DNA from 2 places in the Cohnella sp. 56 genome. Region 1 is predicted to be linked to the other one. Evidence: predicted binding sites of a transcription regulator. Region 1 holds the regulator's gene; the other holds the start of a gene.
What was found. The regulator NrdR, encoded in region 1, represses ribonucleotide reductase genes. The targets are predictions, from matches to a motif close to AACACNATATATNGTGTT.
Positions count from the first base shown of each region.

Region 2: a site for NrdR is predicted at 6,368-6,385, ahead of nrdI (class Ib ribonucleoside-diphosphate reductase assembly flavoprotein NrdI). Genes of this name have one in related genera too.

Region 1 is NZ_JAZDQE010000012.1:55,543-66,478, reverse strand. Features, by position in the region: gene VQ071_RS19900 (endo-1,4-beta-xylanase) at 1-6,010, opposite strand, end outside; gene VQ071_RS19895 (hypothetical protein) at 6,228-6,899, opposite strand; tRNA gene VQ071_RS19890 (tRNA-Ala) at 7,293-7,368, opposite strand; gene nrdR (transcriptional regulator NrdR) at 7,551-8,012, opposite strand; gene VQ071_RS19880 (alpha/beta-type small acid-soluble spore protein) at 8,133-8,354, shown strand; gene VQ071_RS19875 (lytic transglycosylase domain-containing protein) at 8,438-9,019, opposite strand; gene coaE (dephospho-CoA kinase) at 9,016-9,624, opposite strand; gene VQ071_RS19865 (MntP/YtaF family protein) at 9,816-10,589, opposite strand; gene mutM (DNA-formamidopyrimidine glycosylase) at 10,734-10,936, opposite strand, start outside.
Region 2 is NZ_JAZDQE010000002.1:12,718-23,653, reverse strand. Features, by position in the region: gene VQ071_RS03145 (AraC family transcriptional regulator) at 1-150, shown strand, start outside; gene VQ071_RS03140 (AraC family transcriptional regulator) at 208-933, opposite strand; gene VQ071_RS03135 (hypothetical protein) at 923-1,333, opposite strand; gene VQ071_RS03130 (hypothetical protein) at 1,473-1,769, opposite strand; gene VQ071_RS03125 (hypothetical protein) at 1,854-2,480, opposite strand; gene nrdF (class 1b ribonucleoside-diphosphate reductase subunit beta) at 2,691-3,650, opposite strand; gene nrdE (class 1b ribonucleoside-diphosphate reductase subunit alpha) at 3,685-5,769, opposite strand; gene nrdI (class Ib ribonucleoside-diphosphate reductase assembly flavoprotein NrdI) at 5,756-6,115, opposite strand; gene VQ071_RS03105 (AraC family transcriptional regulator) at 6,586-7,485, opposite strand; gene VQ071_RS03100 (ThuA domain-containing protein) at 7,645-8,382, shown strand; gene VQ071_RS03095 (futalosine hydrolase) at 8,696-9,364, shown strand; gene VQ071_RS03090 (1,4-dihydroxy-6-naphthoate synthase) at 9,361-10,236, shown strand; gene VQ071_RS03085 (AraC family transcriptional regulator) at 10,392-10,936, shown strand, end outside.

The DNA of each region.
Region 1 (10,936 bases):
CTTGCACGATACCGGCATTGACCAGCGCTTCAACGCTGTCTCTTGCGTAGGAGGCTACCGTAGCCTCATCGCTGAACGCATCCAAAGTGCCGCCTGTCGGCAACGCTTTGCCTGCGGCTATTGCCGCGCGCGCCGCGATGACCATCATGTCTTGACGCGAGATCTTGCTGCTTGGATCGAACAAGTTGTTGCCCGTACCTTGAACGATGCCGAGCTGCACAGCGATCTTGACCGCATCGTAGTAGTATGCGGAGGTGTCCACGTCGGAGAACATCGTTATGGCAGCATCGTTGCCCTTAAGCTCCAATGCGCGAACGAGCAGCGACAGGAAGTCCGCTCTCTTGATGGAGGCGCCCGGATCGTACGTGCTCTCGCTCGTGCCGTTAATGATGCCGCGGGATGCCATCGCTTCGATTGCTTTTTTCGCCCACGGTACGGTTTGAATATCTCCGAACGACTTCACGACAAACGCAACTGCATAGTTGCTGAAGTGAGTCGTCGAGAATTTGACTGCACCGCTTGCCGCATCGTAGCGGGCATTCGGCACAGGTGTCGCGTTGCTGCCGTCGATGTACCAGATGATGATGTGATCCGGGTTGCTTAGCTCTTCGGCCGTCGGCGTGTAAGGTACGGATACCGTTACAGGCGCGTTCGGATTGTTCCAGGCGACAACGGAACCGCCTGCCAGAACTTCGAGGCTGATGACCGGATGGTTGCCGATTTGCTGGCGAACGTTATCGTTGAGTCCTTCTGCCGATACCTTGCCCAAGCGAACCGATACGGACTCGGAGCTGCCGACGTTCGTGCCTGCCAGCATGTTGCCAGGAAGCTCGACCGTGCCGTTCTCCGTCTTGACCACAAGTACTGTCGATCCGGAATCTTTCAGGCTTTGAATCGGCAATTGCACTTCGTATGAAGTTGCTCCCGCTGTTGCAGGAATGTCGATCGTAACTTTTTTCTTGCCTGCAGCGTTAGCAGCAGCTTGATCCAACGCTTTCTGCAGATTGCCGGCAGAGATGCTGGACGATGCCTTACCGTTATTCACGGTCACTGTCGGTGTGATCCGGCCGTTCTCAACCGGTTGTTCAGTCACTGGAGGAGACGTGTCTGTGCCGGTCTGAGGCGGAATGGCGTTCGTTGTCGCACTCACGACTGCGGATGCCTCCGACACCAATTGTCCTTTAACTGCCTTCACGTAGTAATAGTACTGCGTCGAAGCTGCCAGGCCATTATCCGTGTATTCGGAAGCCGATACGCCGGCAGCGATCTCCGCGAACGGACCGGATTCGGAAGCCCCGCGATAGACGGAGAACATCACGCTCGTGTCTGAAGCAGCATTCCAATTCAGCTTGATCGAGGATGAGCTTTGAGCGGCAGCCGTCAATCCCGCAGGCGCCTCCAACACCTCATCAGGCGGCGTTACAACCACAGCAGACGTCGTTGCATTTACGACTGCGGATGCCTCCGACACCAATTCCCCTTTAACTGCCTTCACGTAGTAGTAGTACTGCGTCGAAGCGGTCAGACCACTATCCGTGTATTCGGAAGCCGATACGCCGGCAGCGATCTCCGCGAACGGACCGGATTCGGACGCCCCGCGATAGACGGAGAACGTCACGCTCGTGTCTGAAGCGGTGCTCCACTCCAGCTTGATCGAGCTGGTGTTCACGGCGGCAGCCGTTACGTTCGCAGGCACCGCCGGTGCCGTTGCAGGAGGATTCTTGCCGACAAGCGTGAGCACTCCAAAAACGGAAGTGTCTTGATAACCTTGACCGGTCAAATCATTCCATGCGGCAACGCTCTGACGAGCGCCGTTCTTACCGTCGTTGACTTGTACGTCAAAGCCCAGCTTCATGTTGCTCTCCGGCGTGATCGAAGTTAACGGAATTTTCATTTCTACCGTGTAGTTCGTTCCGGAAGTAGAGGTGGCCGACTCGAACCCGGCTTCTTTGTTGACCGGATTAAAGGATGCCTGGTTCTTATAGTTGACTCTGTATTGCCCGTCGTCCGATTGATAGGATGTCGTCTTGCCATTATTCTCGTCTACGAACACCTCGACGGAATCTTGTTCATACGCGTTCGGGCTGGAGCTATCCAGCTCCGCATTATCGGTAACCTGGACCAGCACATACAGGTTATGCTCATCCCAGAGCGCTTTGGCTACACCGCGCGCGCCCTGCCAAGCCATCTGGAACTTTTGAATCGAGATCTCAGGTGCATCGCTCCAGATCGAATCAATGGTTCCGTCTACGACCGGCGTACCGTACTTAGCGGAAGTTTGGCTGGCGGTCGTCGAGGATGGCGGATGCTCCGCTATAAACTTGTCTGGATCGATAACGCCGTAATAGGCTTGCTTCGCTTGCAGGTTGATGTCGAAGAGCAACGGCGGTTGTTCTTTTCTCCAACTCGTCGCGTCGTTCAGACCCCAGAAGGTGACTCTGGCAATATTTGCGGCATGCTCCTTGTAAATTTGGAACAGCTGCGCATACAAGTAGCCCTGCGTGATCGCTTCCTTTTCGGAGATCGTACCGCCGCTGCCTGCCGTTATGTCCAGCTCGGTAATACTGACTTCCACGCCCAAGGAGATAAACCGCTCCAACGACGCTCTAACGTTTTCCGGCTTCGTGTTGACGTTGTAATGCGCCTGCATGCCGACGCCGTCGATCAGCTTTTTGCCCGGATGCGCAAGCGCGTATTTGTCGTTGATCGCTTTGACCATGTTGTAAATGGCCGTCGCTTTGTTCTGATTGTCGTCGTTGTAATCGTTGTAGTACAGCTTGATGTCCCAGGACGGATTCGCGTCAAGCACTTCTCTGGCCGCCAGGAACGCTTGCTCCACGTAATCGTTGCCGATTGCCGTCTTCCAAGGCGAGGTGCGCAGGGAAGCACTCCAATCCGTCGGATTGGGCGGGTTGTCGTTCATCGCTTCGTTGACGACGTCCCAAGAAATCAAATTGTTGCCGTACTTCTCGCCGTAGTGCGTCATCACCGTTTGAATGTGCGTTCTCATATTGGCGAGCGCCTCGTCGCGGCTCAGGGGCGAACCGTTCGAGGTCGTCATCCACGCAGGCGTCTGCTGATGCCATACGAGCACATGACCGTGTACTTTCATGCCTGCGGCAATCGCTTTATCGATAAGCGAATCCGCATAAGTGAAGGTGCCTTTCACCGCCTGCGTCGCATCCGGCTTCATGGCGTTTTCCGCCGTTACGACGTTATGATGCAATTTGAGCAGCTCCAGGCGAGAACCGTCAAGGTCCGCCGCGGATACCGCGTTGCCGATCAAGAAGTCGTTCTGGTACTTCGTCTTGATTGGCGTCAAGTCTTTTTGCACGGAGACAGCGGCCGAGCCCGTGTTTACGAAGCTGATATCGTCGATGTAGAAGGAAGCAGTCTTGTTGCTGGAGCTCTCGACGTAGATGGTCAAAAATTCGTCGCCTACGCTCGAGTAACGATAGGTGCCTTCAAGCTTCACCCATCCGTCGGCAGCTCTGACGGTTTTGGCTTGAATAGTATTGTAGCTTGCGGTGCCGCCGTTGCCGACTTGCGTGGACAATTGAAGCTGCGAGCTGGCAGGTGAGATCAGCTTGACCCATGCCGTTACTTTGTACTCGCTGCCCTTGTCCACGTTTTTCTCGACGCGAATCGTCGGACCGTGCCAGGTATCCGTACGGCCTTCTACTTTCAACGCATAAGAACCGTTGTCGGTATGGTTCTCTTCATTCGTAACGGTCAAAGTTTCCGTTCCTGCACGGCCGACAAAGTCGCCCTGCGATTGATCCTCGAACGTTACGGTATTGAACGGCACAGCCGGCGTTCTGGCAGGCTCGGCGCCAGGCGTAACGTCTTTGATGACGAATTCGTCCATATAGAAGTCGGCTTTTGCCGTTGCGGCTGCATCCGTGTCGTAGACGTTCGCCTCGATCCATACGAGGAATTCGGTCGTCTTGGCAGGCACTTCATAGCCTTTCACTTCCAGCGTCTTCCAAGCGGAATCCGTAACGGCTTGGTTGCCGATAATCCATGGATAGCTCTCCGCACCGTCGGCTTTGACCTTCGCACCCAGGTGGTAGTTATCGGTTCCTTGAGCGGAACGGAGTTTAAACGAAATATCGTATTTGTGACCGGCTACCAGCTTGCTGGTCAGATTGAGCGATACGGCGCTCTTTCTGTCCGAACGATCCTTATACAGCAGGGATTTCGTGCCCTCGGATGCATAGTCGGACGATACTACCGCAGTACCGGTGCCGTTCCATCCCAAATCCGCCCAACCGCCGAGTTGACCGTCCTCAAAGCTTTGGGACAGGACGACGAATCCTGGAGGAGGAGCTGCGCTTGTCTGGCGGATGACGACGTCGTCGATTGCGAAGCTCGTATTTTTGCCGGCGTCTTCGGACTCAAAGTAGAGTTTGATTCCCGTAGCAGCGGCGTTATACGTATAAGTACCGCTCAATTTCACCCAATCGCCATCCGTGACCGCCGTCAATCCGATCACTTGCTTGAACTGATCGTTGCCGGTTAATCCGGATTGCTCAACCGATGCTTTTAGCTGCGTCGAGGCGGCTCCGGCATCCAGCTTGGCGTAGGCGGAAATTTCGTATTCCGCGCCTTTTTCGAGCGTATTCGTCAGCACCAGGCTCGGGCCGTGATAATTTTGGGCGCGTCCCGTCACGAGAAGCGCGTTCGAGCCGGAGCGGTGGACGGCATTCGTGACGGTCGCCGCAGCGCCGTTGCCGGTCCATCCATTGCTGCCGTTTTCGAAATTCTCGACAAGGACGGCTGGTTTGACGACCTTCACTTGGAAATCGTCGACGTAGAAGCTGACGGTTTTACTGCTGTTGCTCTGCAAGTAGATTTGCAGGGCATTGGCGTTCGCATCGTACGTGTACTCGCCTTTGACTTGTACCCATGCGTCTGCCGTTACCGTAGCAGCGGAGCCTGGATTCACGTATTCGTTGGCTGCCCCGGTCTGTTGAGCGCCGAATTGAATCGTCTCGGAGCCGGTCGTTCCCTCTTTGAGCTTAACCCATGCGGAAAACTCGTAAACGGATTCCTTGTTCAGTTTGCCGGTAGCGGCGAGATTAAAGCCCGGTCCGTTCCAGTTGTCCGTTCTTCCTTGCACCAACAGACTGCCCGCTCCGCCATGAGCAGCATTGGTCGAAGCCGTTACCGTTTCGTTACCGCGTTTGAACCAGCTTTGCGTGCCGTTCTCGAAGTCGTGCGAAAGAACGACAGCCCCGATCGATTCCGGTGTCGGAGGCGTAGGTCCGCCGATCGCGGCTGCGAAGGTGTTCAATGTATCGTCTTTTTTAATGAGAATGCGTCCCATAGCCAGGGCGCCCTCATCGCCGCTCCAGGCTTTGAAGCCGGCTTTAATACCGTTTTCCGCCGCGGCTGCTTTTACGTCCGCGTTGAAATTGCCGTAAGGATAGGCAAGAAGGATCGGATCTTTGCCGGTAATTCCTTTCAGGAACGCATTCGCGGATTGAATTTCCGCGGCAGCGGTCTCTTTGGTGATGCTAGTTGTCCATACCCCTTGATCATGCGTCTTCGTATGGTTTTGCAGACTGATGTTCGGGTTATTTTTCAGCGTGTTCAACTGACTCGACGTCATTCCCCAAGAACCAATGTTGTCTTGGATGACAAAAGACACCGCTTTCATATTGTACTGCGTCAATACTGGGAGCGCGTTCGTAATAAAGTCCGGTGTCGCGTCGTCGAACGTCAGCAGGATCGGTTTAGCAGGAGCGGTTGCCCCGTTCACGATAATGTCGACGTACTGTTCCGCGGATAGCGTGGTATAGCCGTTATCGTTCAAATACTTCATATGTTTTTTGAAGTTGGCCGTGCTGTATTGATAATCTCCGGACGGATTATCGGTGATGACATGGTACAGGATGACCGGTATCGTTGCGGTCGCTGCATTCGCCTTTGGCGCATACCAGAATTGCGGCACTAACAATGCAGCCGCTAACAGTGACAGCAATAGCCGTTTGAAGCGTCTACTCATCGGATGTCATTCCCCCTGCTTGGATTTTGAAGTTACCTAAAGCGCTCTCAATCTTAATGTTGGATGCCTCCTCCTGTATCTTCCATCATAGCGAGCGTTTTAAGGGGGCGACACCTAGAGAAGTAGAGATTTTACTATAAAAAATAAAGATTTCTTAAATGAACAAAGTTCAGCGTCCGCCTCCTCCGGGGATCCCGCCAAATGCAAAAAACACACCTTATCGGCGTGTCTGAGGTATTCTGTACTTATAAAGAAGCCACGATTTAATAATATTTTCGCTTGGTTTGTGCCAAGAGATCGACTTAAGAAAGCCAAAATCTTGTGGACCCACTTGCAACTGGGTCAACGGCTTAACAGCTACCTGACTTGTCCATTCATCAAAAGAAACGATTCCTTTTTTTGATCTGTCGAAATACTTTTGAGGAAGAAAATATATGGTTCCGGTTGTCCATGGTTTCTTATCCAAAGTATTCGGCGTTAAGGAAAAAAAATAATAACTACTGTCGTCTTCCCTGAGTTTCAAACAAGCATTTCGAAAACTTCCAACAAGCTTCCGCCGATCAAATACAGCATAAAATATGCCCCAAACGGCATCCTTTGTGGCAAACACGGCGTTCACGTATTTTCCATCGAATAAGGTTTGTCTTTTCGGTATAAATTCATCGATGCCACTATGATTCGACCCATGAACGACTACCTCACGCGTCGCACAGACATACTGAATAAACCGTGACTTAACAAATGAACTCTCAATTACAATCTCCGTATGGGTGGAGACGGCAGTCTCGTATATTCTACTGAACGCCTTAACTTCTTCAGCTGAAAACAATGGTGCGGGCAACCGGTAGAAGAAAACCTTTAAAATAATCGATAGCAATTTAACAATCATTTCTTCACCTGCTTAATATCGGTTCACAAATCAACCATAGCACAGAACTCAATAAGAGAGCATCTATCAAAACTATATTTATCAGTACCTCTTCTACAGCAGAAAATAAGATCAAGTGAAATGTCGGAATTGCATTTGGTGGAGCCAAGGGGGATAACGATATCCTGATTTAACTTGCTAACGAAGCAAATTCGCCGATGTAGAGCGCAGCGGTAGATATCGATGCCGTTTTCCTTCCCCACAAAGTGAAGCAATGCTCCGTAGCTTATTCCAACTACTTTGCGGGGACCCCACACTACTGTCCGCCTCCGGCTCCCTGCGCGCGGAACGCCCTCCGGGGCTCCACTAAATGCAAAAAAACACGCCTTATTCGGCGTGTCTGAAGTTTGCATTTGGTGGAGCCAAGGGGGATCGAACCCCTGACCTCATCGCTGCCAGCGATGCGCTCTCCCAGCTGAGCTATGGCCCCGTAGCATGTATCGCTCGTTGGCGACAAGAATGATCTTATCATAGGACCAGATGTCATGTCAACGCTAAATTCAAAGAAAAATTCGGCCAAACTCACGCCGCCAAGGCTCTGCCATTCAACCAGGCAGAGCCTGTCCCACTTGCCCTCAAAAAAGCTGTGCATGTCGCGTGGGCCAGCCAACGTCAGATTCCGTGCTTGTTAATGAGCACGTTCAGCTCCTTCAAGAACATATTGATGTCCTTGAACTGCCGGTACACGGATGCGAAGCGCACGTACGCGACTTCGTCGACGGGGTACAGCTGCTCCATGACGCTCTCGCCGATCATATTGCTGTCGATCTCGGCCTGGGCGGTGTTGCGCAGCTCGCGTTCGACGTTGGAGACGAGAATCTCGAGCTGGCCCACGGATACCGGACGCTTTTCGCAGGCGCGCAGCAGGCCGCGCAGCAGCTTTTCACGGCTGAATTCTTCGCGGCTGCCGTCCTTCTTGATGACGATGAGCGGCGTCTCCTCCACCATCTCGAACGTCGTGAAGCGGCGGTTGCACGATTCGCACTCGCGGCGGCGGCGGATGGACTTGTTGTCGTTGGCCGGACGGGAGTCCAGTACCTTCGTACCATTGTAGTCGCAATAAGGGCATTTCATATGTCGGCGGCTCTCCTTTTGGGCTCGAGAAGAACTTTTTTTTAATTTCCAGACCTTCCCTTACATGATTCACGGGATAAGGCACATAATACGATTACCAACCGCGAGGAGGTGAACAACATGAGCCAAGGAAACAACAGCAACAGCAACAACCTGGTTGTGCCTCAATCTCACGGTGCACTTGATCAACTGAAGTATGAAGTTGCTCAAGAACTGGGAATCGCTATCCCGCAAGACGGCTATTACGGGAACATGGTTACTCGCGACACCGGTTCGATTGGTGGCAGCATCACCAAGCGTCTGGTCCAAATCGCCGAGCAACAACTCGCTGGCCGTGCTTAAGTCCACGCTCTTCACCTAGGTAATTCAATAACAAGGAGTCTTGAAGCTTCGCGCTTCAGGGCTTCTTTTATATATTACCGTCCTCAGGACCAATTGTCATACAATTCGCCGTATTTTTTATGATAAAAAAGCACCTTTTGCACATAGCGCCTCGTCTCTCCGTATGGAATGTCCGTCAGCGTATCCTCCCGTCCATCCCACGCTCCTTCCCGCAGCCACTGCTTGACCTTGCCCGGGCCTGCATTGTAAGCCGCGAGCGACTTGACGATATCCCCGTCGAATTGCCGGAGCAGCTCCTTGAGATACCAGGCGCCCAGCCGTATGCCGGCATCCGCCCGCTCTCCCGCCTGCTTGACCGTTATATCGCCGAAGTCATCCTGCTTCAGAATCCATTGGGCCGTGTCCGGCATGACCTGCATGATTCCGATCGCTCCTTTGGGGGAGACGGCGTTCGGCTCGAAGTTCGACTCGACCCGGATGACGGCCGCGATCAGCCGCGGGTCCATCGCGTAGCGATCCGCATTCATCCCGATTTCTTCCCGGTACTGAATCGGATAGACCATCTTGCCGAGCCATTCCGAACGGATAAAAAGGAGCGCGACGACGATGAGGAGCAGCGCGAGGAACCATCTTTTTCGTTTCGGCCTTGTCCTTTTTGGGCTCATGACTGTACCGATCCCAATTGAAGCGACTGCCAGAAAAGGTCCAGCTGCGCCTCGGTGTCCGCCAACGTGCCGCTGTTATCTATGACGTAGTCGGCCAGTTGCCGCTTCTGTTCGATATCCATCTGCGTCCTGATACGCATATCCGCCTGCTCTGGCGTTAATCCGTCGCGTTCGATCAGCCGCATCCGCTGCACGTCGCGCGGGACGTAGGCTACCATGACGCCCTCATATAAATGCTGCAGTCCCGATTCGAAAAGCAGCGGAATATCCGCCACAACGAGCCTGTCCGGGCGCGCCGCCTCAAGCGCCGCGATACGCGCCTTCATCCGCGCCCGGATGGCGGGATGGGTGATCGCCTCAAGCGCCTGGCGTTCGCCCGCATCGGCGAATACGATCGAACCGAGCAGCTTGCGGTTTAAGGTTCCGTCTTCCTGTATGACCGCTTTGCCGAATCGCTCGGCGATTTGTGCGAGCGGGGCTTGTCCCGGTTCGACAATTTCCCGGGCAATTCGATCAGCGTCGACCAGCGCCGCTCCGCGTGCGACCAGCATACGTGCTACAGTGCTCTTGCCGGTGGCGATGCCGCCGGTCAATCCGATGTTCATGTTCAATGCCTCCTTGCAGCGGCTCATGCATGCCGTCGTTCGTTCGCGTCGTTCATCAAAAGTGTATTCAACCGATGTTCAAATCATCCCATCGGCTCAGCCGCATATGGAGCGGCTGCTGCATAGCTGAGCCGATGGGATAATGGGAGGGTCTCTCCCAGCAACAGATCATGCGCCGAGCGCCCGAACCGTCAAGACGCCTGCAGCAGCTTGAATATGCCCATCACAATCAATATAACGCCCGGCAGCACTGTCAGCTGCTGCGCCCATCGCATGCCTGCCGCCACGAAGCCGACGCGCATGCCCGCCCACAGGAACAGGCCGCTCGCTGCTGCGATCATAATTGCGGTAGGCGCCGCCGGGAACCCGACCAGCGCGGCGCCGATGCCGGCGCCGAAGGCGTCGAGCGACAGCGCGAAGCCGAGCAGCAGCGCCTCTCCCGATGTGATGATGCCCGACCGGTCCACGTCGGCGACGGAGGGGGTGCGGAGAATCTGAATGATCAGTCCGAAGAGGCGCAGCTCAAGCGTCAGCATCGGTACGCGCTCCGCCGAAGAGAGAGCACCATCGTCCGCCGCCTGGCCAGGATCGGCCGCCGCTGCTTCAGCGTTCGCCGGCGAAGCCTGCCTCGACCCGTCCGCCCCCCCGGTCCCGGTGTCCGCACCGTCCGCCGCGTCGTCGTCCGTGCCCTTGCGGCGCCTGGCGAACTGAATCAACGCATACGAGCCGATACCGATCAGAATGACAGCTCCTACGGCCTTGGCCCCATAAGGCGACAGCCAACGGGCGATGAACGTGCCGACGAGCATAGAGATGAGGATGACCACGCCGGAGCATCCCGCGATGATCGCGATCGAAGGCAGCGGAATCCGAATCTTGCGCAGTCCGTAAGTGATGCCGACACCGAAGCCGTCGAGGCTGACCGCGAACGCGAGAAATAATAAGGATAACGAATGTGCGAGCATTACCGTTCCTCCTGCATGGCGAAGACATGCCGACGGATCCGGTTAGAGATCGTCGGTTCTGTTCATCCTATGCAGCAACGAAGGCGAATGCCCTCCTCCAATTATGAACATTGCGGGCAGACTTCAGCCGGATGCTCGATCGGCTCAGCCCTCAGCCCCGTCGAGCCTGCGCTTCACGGCATTGCCGCCCTCCCGGTACCGCTTGGACGCGGCCGCGCTGGCCCCGCTCACGGGGCCCGCCGCGCCATGCGGCGGCTTCTGGCACTTCGCGCACACATGCGTGCCTCGACCGCCGACGACCGACTTCGCGATCGGATGACCGCAGGACGGGCAAGGCTCGCCGGTCC
Region 2 (10,936 bases), on a different contig from region 1:
GATACCGACTGCAAGCTCGCCGCCGTCGCTGCGGCGACCGGCTATCAGGACATATCCCACTTCGCCGCGCTGTTCAAGCGCATCGTCGGCAGCGCGCCCGGCCAATATCGCAAGCAGGCCCGCGCTCAGCCGGCGCAACGCAGCGACTGAACACGGGCCTGGCGCCATACACGGCTGCCTCAAGCGATCTCGCGGCGCCTCCTCCTCTCAGATCCGGCCGGCCAGCTCGGCCTTGGCCATTCTGCGCTGCGAACGCAGCGAGCGCACATAGTCCATCGGCTCGACCTGGTACTTGTCCCTGAACATCTGGACGAGATGCCGCGGGCTGATCTTGGACAGTCCGGCCAGCCGCTTGATCGACAGCGGCTCGTAGTAGTGCTGCTCGATATAGGCGCGCAGATGCTCCAGCGCGATATGCAGCTCGTCGCTCGGCTCGGCGGTCAGCTCGCTCCATACCCGGTGCAGCAGCTCCTGGAACATGAACTGTCCGCGGAATCTCTCCAGTCCGCTATCCCCTGCCATGCTGCCATACGCGGCCGCGCTCATCGCGGACAGCGATACGGGCGGGATCCGCAGCGGCTTGCCCAGCTGTCTCATCGGCTGCAACCCGGGGCGCCCGTCTCCGGTCTGCTCCCGTCCGCGATCGCTCTTGACGTCGAATTCGAAAAAATAAAAGGTGAGCGGCATCTCTCCGTCCGGCACCATCGACAGCAGCGATCCCGGCTCGGCGACATATACGGCCCCTTCTTCAACCGCGAACGACTGCTCCGGCGTCAGCAGCGAACCGCGCCCGCCCGTCACTGCGATCAGCGCATGCCGCGGTCCGCAGGGCGGGCACGCATAGCTGACCTGCCCGCTCCGTTTGGCGATCCGCTTCGCTTTTCGAAGCTTGAACCACAGATGGTCGAGTCCGTTCATCGATTCAGCTAACATCGGCGCATCCCTCCTCTCCCGGACCGTCGGCCTGCTCCGCGCGATAAGTCTCGACGAACTCGCACTCCACGGCGAGCCGTCCTCCCGGGTACGGCATCCCGGGCAGCGGCAAGTTCAAGTCGCGGTCGACGATCCCTTTGCAAGTATAGTAAATGAGGCATGATTCGCAGCCCTTCTCCGCCATCTGTCCCCTTGTGAATGAGCGGACTGCTTCCAGCAGACCTTCGTATTGCTCCGGGCTGTCCAGCTCCGGTAGAAATATGCGCGCGCACAGCTCCAGACGATTGTGGTCGGGCTGTTCCTTGTCCGCGATTTGAGCGATTGCGACCCAAGGCTCCAGATAGCCGCCCTCGGCTTGGAAGCCGAATAGGCTTGCCGTAATCGGCGATGCGGAATACATAATCAACATCCTTTCCGGCAGTTTGTCCTTTGTTTATGTATATTTTATTGATAATGATTCTCATTGTCAAATAAAAATAAACCCGTACGGTCGAGCCGTCGGGCAGAGCAGCAAACTTGGCGCATGAGCATGCTTCGTATCAGGGCTTCTCGTGCAAAATATGCGACGCTACATATCGCTTGGAACGGTCGATCTCGAGCCGGATCGCGCCCTGTTCCTTGGCGACGAACTCCACATCGTGACGGATGACTTCGAGCTTGTTGTTCAGATGACCGAGCATCGCGACGACATCCTCCGCCTGCGCCCGCTCCATACGATCCAGCTGCTCGACGACCGCGTCCAGCCGCTCTTTGATCGGATCGAGCTCCTTTTGAAGCTCGTCTCGAAGTTCTTCCCTGAACACTTGCCTAAGCGCATTCAACAGCTCCTGGTCCATCCGGCATCCCTCCGGTTTGCTTCGTATGCTCACATTATACCATCGGCCGGGACAACCGTCTTGAATTGTTTAAATCTGCCAGTTTTACGATACGGCCCACTCCATCGCGCCGTCCGCCGTCTCTCCCATCCGTCCGATCAGACCGTGGCAGAGGGGCGGATAGTCGTACAGCCGGCCTTCGTACACCGTCTCCAGTCCGCCGTGCGTCCGAAAATGATCCGGCGTCACAAGCGAGGACGGCCGCTCCCACAGCGGTACATCCGCCTCGCGCAGCGCCTCGGCCACGAACTGCGAGCAAAAGTAAGCTTTGTCCGTGCCCGTGTCGAAGTCCAGCAATACGCCCAGCAGCCCGACGAGGTTATAGCGGTACTGCGCCTGCTCCCGCTTGAACTTCTCTACGACGAGGCGGGCGGCCGCCAGCTGGCGGGACGTGACCCGCAGGCGCAGCAGTGTGCAGCGCGTATCCGGATAATGGCTGAACGTGCCCGCATAGACGTCTTCCTCGACGAATCCGCCCGAGAAGGGATTGGTCGGCTTCTTGCGGCCGAAGCTGTACAGCTCGCTTAGGCCGGCGTCAAAAGCGAGCGAAGCATGGTTGTAGGGCGCGGCGGTGAATCGTTTGATCATCGTGGTGAACAACGTTCCCGTATCGGTCAGCAAAATATAGATGCTCTTCTCCTGCTGCTCGTCATCGCGCTGTCTATCGTACATGCCGCTCGCTCCCCGCCAATTGTTCTCTATGGCATTATCGTATCAAAGCGCGGGAGCGGCGGAATCTGGCGGAGGTTCGGCTTGAGGGACAGACTTTGGTCTTGGCGAATGCTGGACTGCGCGCTGCACGATCGGCATGCGGAGCGACACAGTAAAAAGCCCCGCCTCCGGCAATGCCGGTCGCAGGGCTGAACGCCGTCTATGCGGCTGTCAAAAAATAAAGTCCTCGTCGCGCAGCTGTTGTACGTTGGTCGTACGCACATACCCGTTTCCCTTTTTCGAGAAAAAGTCGTGCTGCTTGGTCCGCGTGCTGATGCCGTTCTGAACGATCGGATTGATGTCTTCGTCGTCGAACAACGGCTCGAGGCCCATGTTCATCATCGCCTTGTTGGCGTTGTAGCGGAGGAATGCCTTGACCTCGTCGGTCAGGCCGACCGTGCCGTACAGGCTCTCGGTGTACCGCTCCTCGTTGTCGTGCAGATAACGGAGCAGGCCCTTGAGCGTCTCGTACGCCGCCGTCTGCTCGTCCTCGTCGAGCCTCGCGTAGATCTCCTGCGCCAGCAGTCCGACGTATACGCCGTGGATGCTCTCGTCGCGCAGGATCAGGTCGATGATCTCGCCGCTGCTCGTCATCTTGCCCTGGCCGGCCAGGTAGAGCGGATAGAAGAAGCCGCTGTAGAACAGGTAGCTCTCGAGCAGCACGGATGCGCCCATGGCGAGATACAGGTCCTTCGGCGTATTGATGTTGTTGTAGTATTGGGCGATCGTCTCGGCCTTCGTCTGCAGATGCGGGTTGCGTTCGACCCAGGCGAATACCTGGTCGATCTCCTCGGTCGTCGCCAGCGTCGTGAAGATGCTCGAATACGACTTGGCGTGGATCTGCTCCATCATCGCCATGAAGCCGAGCACGGCTTTGCGCTGCAGGCCCTCGACATGCTCCAGAATCTTCGGCATGCCGACGCCGCCCTGCACGGTATCGAGCAGCGTGAGGCCGCCCAGCACCTTCATATACAGATCGCGCTCGTTGTCATTCAGCTCCATCCACGACATCTTGTCGTCGGACAGCGGGATCTCTTCGTCCGTCCAGAACTGCATAATATTCTGGTTCCAGAACATCGCGGAGAAGTCGTCGTCGGGCCGGTTCCAGTTGACCGCCTTGTGCGTTGCCATGTCTCTAATCTCCTTCGGCTTCAGCCGCGCCGTCTTAGACGGCGCAGGCGATGCATTCTTCGACGGACAGACGGTTCGTCCGCGTATAGTAGAGGGACTTGAGTCCCAGCTTGTCTGCGTAAATGTAATAGCGGGCCAGATCGCGCGTCGTCACGTTGCTGTTGACGTGCAGCACGGTGGAGATGCCTTGGTCCACATGCGCCTGAATCTCGCCGATCAGATCGAGCACCTTGAGCTGGTCCATCTGATAGGCCGACTTGTAGTAGAAGAAGTTGTCCTGCGCCATGAACGGCATCGGATAATACGTCGTCGAATTCGCGTAGGTACGCGTCTCGATCTGCTCGACGATCGGCATGACGCTCGACGTCGCGTTCTGCACGTACGAGATGCTCTGCGTCGGTGCGATGGCCAGGCGGTAAGCATGGTACAGGCCGTGCTTCATGACGTCCTCGCGCAGCTGCGCCCAATCCGCCAGCGTCGGGATATGGATGCCCTCGAACAGCGCCTTGACCTTGTCCGTGCGCGGTGCATAGTCGGTCGTCAGGTAGCGGTCGAAGTACGTGCCCTTCGCGTATTCGGACTTCTCGAAGCCGTCGAACGTGACGCCCGTCTGGCGCGCGATGTCCATGCTCTTCTCGATCGAATGGAAGTTGACGCTCATGAAAAACGCACGCGCGAAGTCCTTGGCTTCTTCGCTCTCGTAGGCAATCTTGTTCTTGGCCAGATAGCCGTGCAGGTTCATCGCGCCGAGGCCGATCGAATGCAGCTCGCGGTTCGCCTTGGCGACGCCCGGCGCATTGGCGACGGTCGTCATATCGCTGACTGCAGTCAGCGCCATGACGCCCTCATGCACGGATTCCTTGATTTTCTTGCGCTCCATGACGTTCGCGATGTTCAGCGATGCCAGGTTGCAGCTGATGTCGCGGCGGATGACGTCGGACTGGCCGTAGTCGCCGATCTCGCTCGTCTCCTGCAGCTGGAAGATCTCCGTGCACAGGTTCGACATCTTGATATTGCCGATATCCTTGAGCGCGTGATGCTTGTTCGCATTGGAGCGGTTCATAATGTACGGATAGCCGGACTCGAGCTGGATCGTCGCGATCTTGACGAGCATGTCGCGCGCGGTCATGATGACCTTCTTTTTGACGCGGTCGTCGGCGAGCAGCGTATCGTACATCTCGTCGAGGTCCATGTCGTCGAGATGCGTGCCGTACGCCTTGAACACCGTGTACGGCGCGAAGACGTGCAGCGGCTTGTTGTCCTGGGCCAGCTGGTAGAACTTCGACGGCACGATCAGACCGATCGACAGCGTCTTGAGGCGCGTCTTCTCGTCGGCGTTGATCTTCTTGCTGTCGAGGAACTCCATGACGTCCCAGCCGAAAATATTGTAGTAGCCTGCGCCGGAGCCCTTGCGCTGACCCATCTGGTCGGCGTAGGAGAAGGCGTCCTCCATCAGCTTGAGCACCGGCATGATGCCCTTGGCCGCACCCTCGACGCCCTTGATGCTCTCGCCGCGCCCGCGCAGCTTGGACAGGTTGACGGCGACGCCGCCGCCGATCTTGGACAGCTGCATGCAGGTGCCGAGCACATGGTTGATCGAGTTGAGCGCGTCGTCCATCTCGAGCAGGAAGCACGACACCATCTCGCCGCGACGGCTCTTGCCCGCATTGAGGAAGGTCGGCGTCGCCGGCTGCACCCGCTGCTCCATCATCGCCTGCGCCAGCAGATGGGCGGCGTTGACGTCGCCGCGGCCCAGATGCAGCGCCACGATCGCGACGCGGTCCGGATAATGCTCGAGGTAGATGCTGCGGTCGTTGCTCTTCACCGCATAGTCGGTATAGAACTTGGAGGCCGCCATATAAGAAGGAAACTTGAAGTCGTAGCCGTGCGCGATCCGGTACACCTCTTCGACCTCATGCTCCTTGTACCTGGCGAATACGTCCTCGTAATAGTCGTTCTCGATCATATAGTGAACCTTGGACAGATGCCCCGTGAAGGTCAGGCTGCGCTGCTTCACTTCCTCCATGAATGCGTCGACGGCCTCCCGGTCCTTGTCCAGTTGAAAAAATCCGTCCGCCCCGCGCTGCATCAGCAGGTTGTTCAATTCAATATGCCGCAACTGCGAGCACCTCCCGCTTGAAATTATCGACATCGCGCTGCGTGCCGGACAGCTCGAACTTGTAAAGCACCGGCACCCCGTACCGCTCGGAGATCGTGTCCGCGCTCTTCGCGAAGCTGCCGCCCCAGTTGCGGTTGCCGCTGGCCGATACGCCTACCATCCGGCTTGCATTGCGTTCCAGGAAGGAGACCACGTTGTCGGGTACCTGTCCGAATCCGGTCGTATAGGTCACAAGCACGAACGGCTCCTCCAACGTCTCGGTCTCGTCGATCGGTACGGCCGGCAGATTCAGCTTGTTAATGAACCTCCGTACGTTGCCCGTCTTCGATGCGTATGCGATCAGCATGGCGCAACTCCTCCTGAAAATACATTAATTGTAATAAAATAGAAGATTCGGTCCGCAGAAATCCGCTATCCGGGCATCACGAAAAAGCTTTCGCCTTCGCTGCACCGCAGCCATCGAAAACATGCCGTGTATCCTGTTGTTTGTTCCGCCGATTCCTACCGGACCGGGTCAACCTACCGTCATATTCCGCTACGGTCTATTAACCAACCGCAGTGGAGTTCAAACCGATATGTTGAGGACATTTATAAATTTATATCAATATATTGTGGCTGTCAATCCATGGAGAGACCTAAAATTTATACCGGGACGGCAGGAATTCGCAAAACCCGCGTCCCGCAAGGGCTGAGGCGCTGCCGGCCGATTCGCAAAAAAAAATGGCGGGACGCAAATGCGGCCGGCCGCCCGCTTGCACTACATATTGGGTATGCGCTTGTCCGATTTGTCAAGGGATAGTTAACGAATATTCGGCGTCAATTGCGCATCCGCTGCCTGAATTCCTTGGGCGAGTGCTGGTTGTGCCGCTTGAACAGCTTGTAGAATTGGGCCATATTCCAGATGCCGACCTCGAAGCTGACCTCCATGATGCTGAGATCGGTCGTCAGCAGCAGCCGTTCCGCCTTCTTGATGCGGTTGTAATTGACATAGTCGACGAACGGGATGCCCATCGTCCGCTTGAACGTCTTGATGAAGTGGTGGTAGCTCATGCCGAGCAGGCGGCGCACGTCGTCGACGGCGATCCGCTCTCCCAGACGGCTGTCCACATAATCGAGCACGGGTCTGAGCCTCGCGACCCCCGCCTCTTCGGTGCCGCGCAGCAGCCCGCGGTCGTCCCCCCGCAGCAGCAGCAGCAGCAGACGCTTGATGGACGCGCTGACCGCGATCTCGTAGCCCGCTTCCCCCTTGTGCGTCTCCTCGTAGATGTCGCCGATCAGCGCATAGGCTTCGTTTCTGGCGCGGGCGCTTTCTTGAAATATGTAGTTCAGGTCCTCCAGCGGACGCTTGAGCTCCGAGAAGTGGTGCAAATACGGCAAAATGCTCTGGTCGAAGTGCCGTACGAGATCCACCTGGAAAACGAGATAGCGCAAGGGCTTGCCGCCTGTGCAGCACGTCCTGTGCGGTCGCGAGGAACCGACGACCATCACGTCGCCCGGACCGAGCTGCGTCAGAGACGTCATCGTCTGCACCTCGAGACCGCCCTCGACGATCGCCAGAAACTCCACTTCCTTATGGTAATGCCAATCCCACGGGTCTGCGGCTTGGCGCACTACCCCCACGCTCTGAATCTCCCATATCTTGAGGAACAGCAGCGGGTTCTGATAGACGACTTGCTCGTTCACGGCCCCCTCGCGCATATCGGCGGCACTCGTCATATCGGTCGTTCACCTCTTTGTCGCGAATAGCGTCAATGAGCAGTATAACACTTTTGCATACAAATGAATTAGGATTCGGCATATTACCGTCGCTTCCCTTCGTCTATACTGATAACAAGAAAGCATATACAATCATTGACTATCGGGAGGCAAACGAAAATGACACAGCGTCTGCGCGTTACAGTATGGAACGAAGGCCGCCACGAAAAAACGAACGAGAAGGTGCGCGCCGTCTATCCGGAAGGCATCCACACCGCAATCGGACAGGGGCTCGGCACGGACGACTTCGAGGTCCGCTATGCGACGCTCGACGACAACGAGGAGCACGGCCTGTCCGAGCAAGTGCTGAGCGAGACCGACGTATTGTTCTGGTGGGGGCATATGGCCCACGGCGACGTGAAGGACGAGATCGTCGAGCGCGTTCACGCCCGCGTGCTGCGCGGCATGGGGCTGATCGTGCTGCACTCGGGACACTTCTCCAAGATCTTCAAGAAGGTGACGGGCACGTCCTGCGACCTCAAGTGGCGCGAAGCCGACGAGAAGGAGCGCATCTGGGTCGTCGCTCCGAACCATCCGATCGCCGAAGGCATCGGCGAGTACATCGACCTCGAGATGGAGGAAATGTACGGCGAGCACTTCGACATCCCGGCGCCGGACGAGCTGGTCATGGTGAGCTGGTTCGAGGGCGGCGAAGTGTTCCGCAGCGGCTGCACGTTCCATCGCGGCCAGGGCAAGATCTTCTACTTCCGCCCGGGCCATGAGACGTACCCGACCTACTACAACGAACAAGTGCGCCGCGTACTGCGCAATGCCGCCAAGTGGGCCGCCCCGTCGACCCGCGAATATCCGAAGTACGGCAACCACAAGCCGCTTGAGGTTATCAAGGCGAAGGGCTGAGCGAGGCGGTCAAATCAAAGAGCTGAGAGTCCTTTCTGTATCCTAGCGGATACAAAAAGGGCTTTTTTTATTTGGGGGCGGAGAACCGCACAAATTCGGGCGGTTGGCGGGCGGTTGGCGGTGTGGCGAGAATCGGCCGTGGCTTGATGCGGAGGACGGCGGTGTGGCGAGAATCGGCCGTGGCTTGATGCGGAGGACGGCGGCGCGCCGGTGAGAATCGGCGGCCTTCTCCCCCGCCCGCAACTGCGGTAGAATAGAGAGATGCCTCCGTGACGGGACATGTTAGCGATGGGACGAAATGGAGATGAGTAATTTGTCGGAAATGAACAAACGAGCCCGTGTGCTCGTGATGACCGCCGTCGAGGCGGAACGGGACGCGGTCGTTCGAGGGCTCGGCGGCGACCCGCGCTTTGAAGTACAGCTCTGCGGCGTCGGGCCCGCGAGCGCGGCCGCCCGCACGGCCGCCGCGCTCGCCGCCGGCGGCGACTGGGCGCTCGTCGTGAGCGCCGGCATCGCCGGCGGCTACCCGGCGCACGCCCCGGTCGGGACGCTCGCGGTCGGCACCTGGGCCGCGGCGGCCGATCTGGGCGTCGAGACGGCGGACGGCTTCGCCTCCGTCGACGAGCTGGGCTTCGGCGCGTCGCGCCTCGCGGCGAATGCGCCTCTGGCCGAGGCGCTGCTGCAGGCGCTCGCCGCGGCCGGGCTGACCGCGGCCGCCGGCCCGATCGTGACCGCGGCCACGGCCACCGGCACCGCCGCGACGGCGGCCGAGCGGGCTGACCGCGTGCCGGGCGCCGTCGCCGAAGGCATGGAAGGCTTCGGCGTCGCGACGGCCGCCGCCTACGCGGACAAGCCCTTCCTCGAGCTGCGCGCAATCTCGAATGCGGTCGGGCCGCGTGATCGCGACGCCTGGCGGATCGGAGACGCGCTGGCGGCGCTGGCGGCGGCTTGCAACATTTTAAAGGAGGTCGTATTGCCATGAAAATCGCTTATTCGCCTTGCCCCAACGATACGTTCGTCTTCCACGCGTGGGCTGCGGGCCTGATTCCCGGCGCTCCGCGCCTGGATGTGACATATGCCGATATCGATATTACGAACGGCTTGTCCGAAGGAACCGACGGTCCGGAGATCATGAAGATCTCCTACGCCGCCCTGCCGTGGACGCATCCCGATTATGCGCTGCTCCCCTGCGGCGGCGCGCTCGGACGCGGCTGCGGCCCACTCGTGCTGACCGCCGGCGCCCCTGCGGCCGCCGGCCTGCCCGATCCGGCGCGGCTTTCCGGCAAGACGGTGGCGGTGCCGAGCGAGCGCTCCACCGCCTATCTGCTGTTCCGCCTGTGGGCCGCCCGCCATGTGCCCGGCGGCGTCGGCCGCATCCTCGTCATGCCGTTCAATCAGATCATGCCGGCCGTGCAGCGCGGCGACATCGACGCCGGGCTCGTCATCCACGAAGCCCGCTTCACATACCCGCAGTACGGCCTCTCCCTGCTGCAGGATCTGGGCAGCTGGTGGGAGCAGGACACCGGCCTGCCGATCCCGCTCGGCGCGATCATCGCGAAGCGCACGCTCGATCTGGAAGCCGTCGCCGGCTGGATTCGCGCCTCAGTCGATTATGCGTGGGCGAATCCGGAAGCTTCGCGGGAATACGTCATGTCGCATGCGCAGGAGCTGTCTCCGGAAGTTGCCAAGTCGCATATCGACCTGTACGTGAACAGCTTCACCCGCGATCTGGGGGCTGACGGCTTCGCCGCCGTCAACGCGCTGCTCGGCCGTGCCGCCGCAGAGGGGCTCGTGCCCGAAGCGCGCGTCGCTTCGCTGCAGCAGCAGCTGCAGAGCGGCACGAACGCCGTCTGAGCCCGCGTCATCCCTAGACATACAGCCGCGCCGTCCTCCTCGGACGGCGCGGCTGTATTTTTGTGCGCGCTGCGGCGATTCACCCTGCCGTCCCGCGTGGTATGTACTAAGCAGCAAACTAGGGCTGCGCAGTGCAGCGACGGGAGGTTATGCGAGTGGCGTCAAGCAAGGCGCAAGTTCCCTTTGAGGCGGTCAGATCGGCCGTCGCCGGCTCGGCCGCCTATGCGCCGGGCGGCCGGTTCGGACCGCGCAAGCAGCGGGATTATGAACTGCTGCTGCTGGACGAAGGCGAGATGCGCGTCACGATCGACGGCACGCCGCAGCAGGTGAAGGCCGGACAAGCCATCCTGCTAAGGCCGGGTCACACAGAGTCCTTCGACATTACGGGACGGGACGTCACGCGGCACAACTGGGTCGCCGTGCAGATCGACAAGCGATCCTGCGCCGATGCCGCCGGCCAAGAAGAGCCGCCCGGCGTATGGCCCGTATCGACGGAGATGGCCAAGCTCGTCGAGCTGATCATGACTATGCAAAACGAGCTGCCCAGCGACGGGCCGATCATGCGCAGCCTTGGCGCTGCCGTCCTTCAGCTCCAGCCGGCAGGCGAAGGGGAGCATGCGGGGCAGAACGGCGCGCAGGACGCGTCTCCCGCGGTCGAACGGGCGCTCTCGTGGATCCGGTCGCACTATACCGGTGAGAT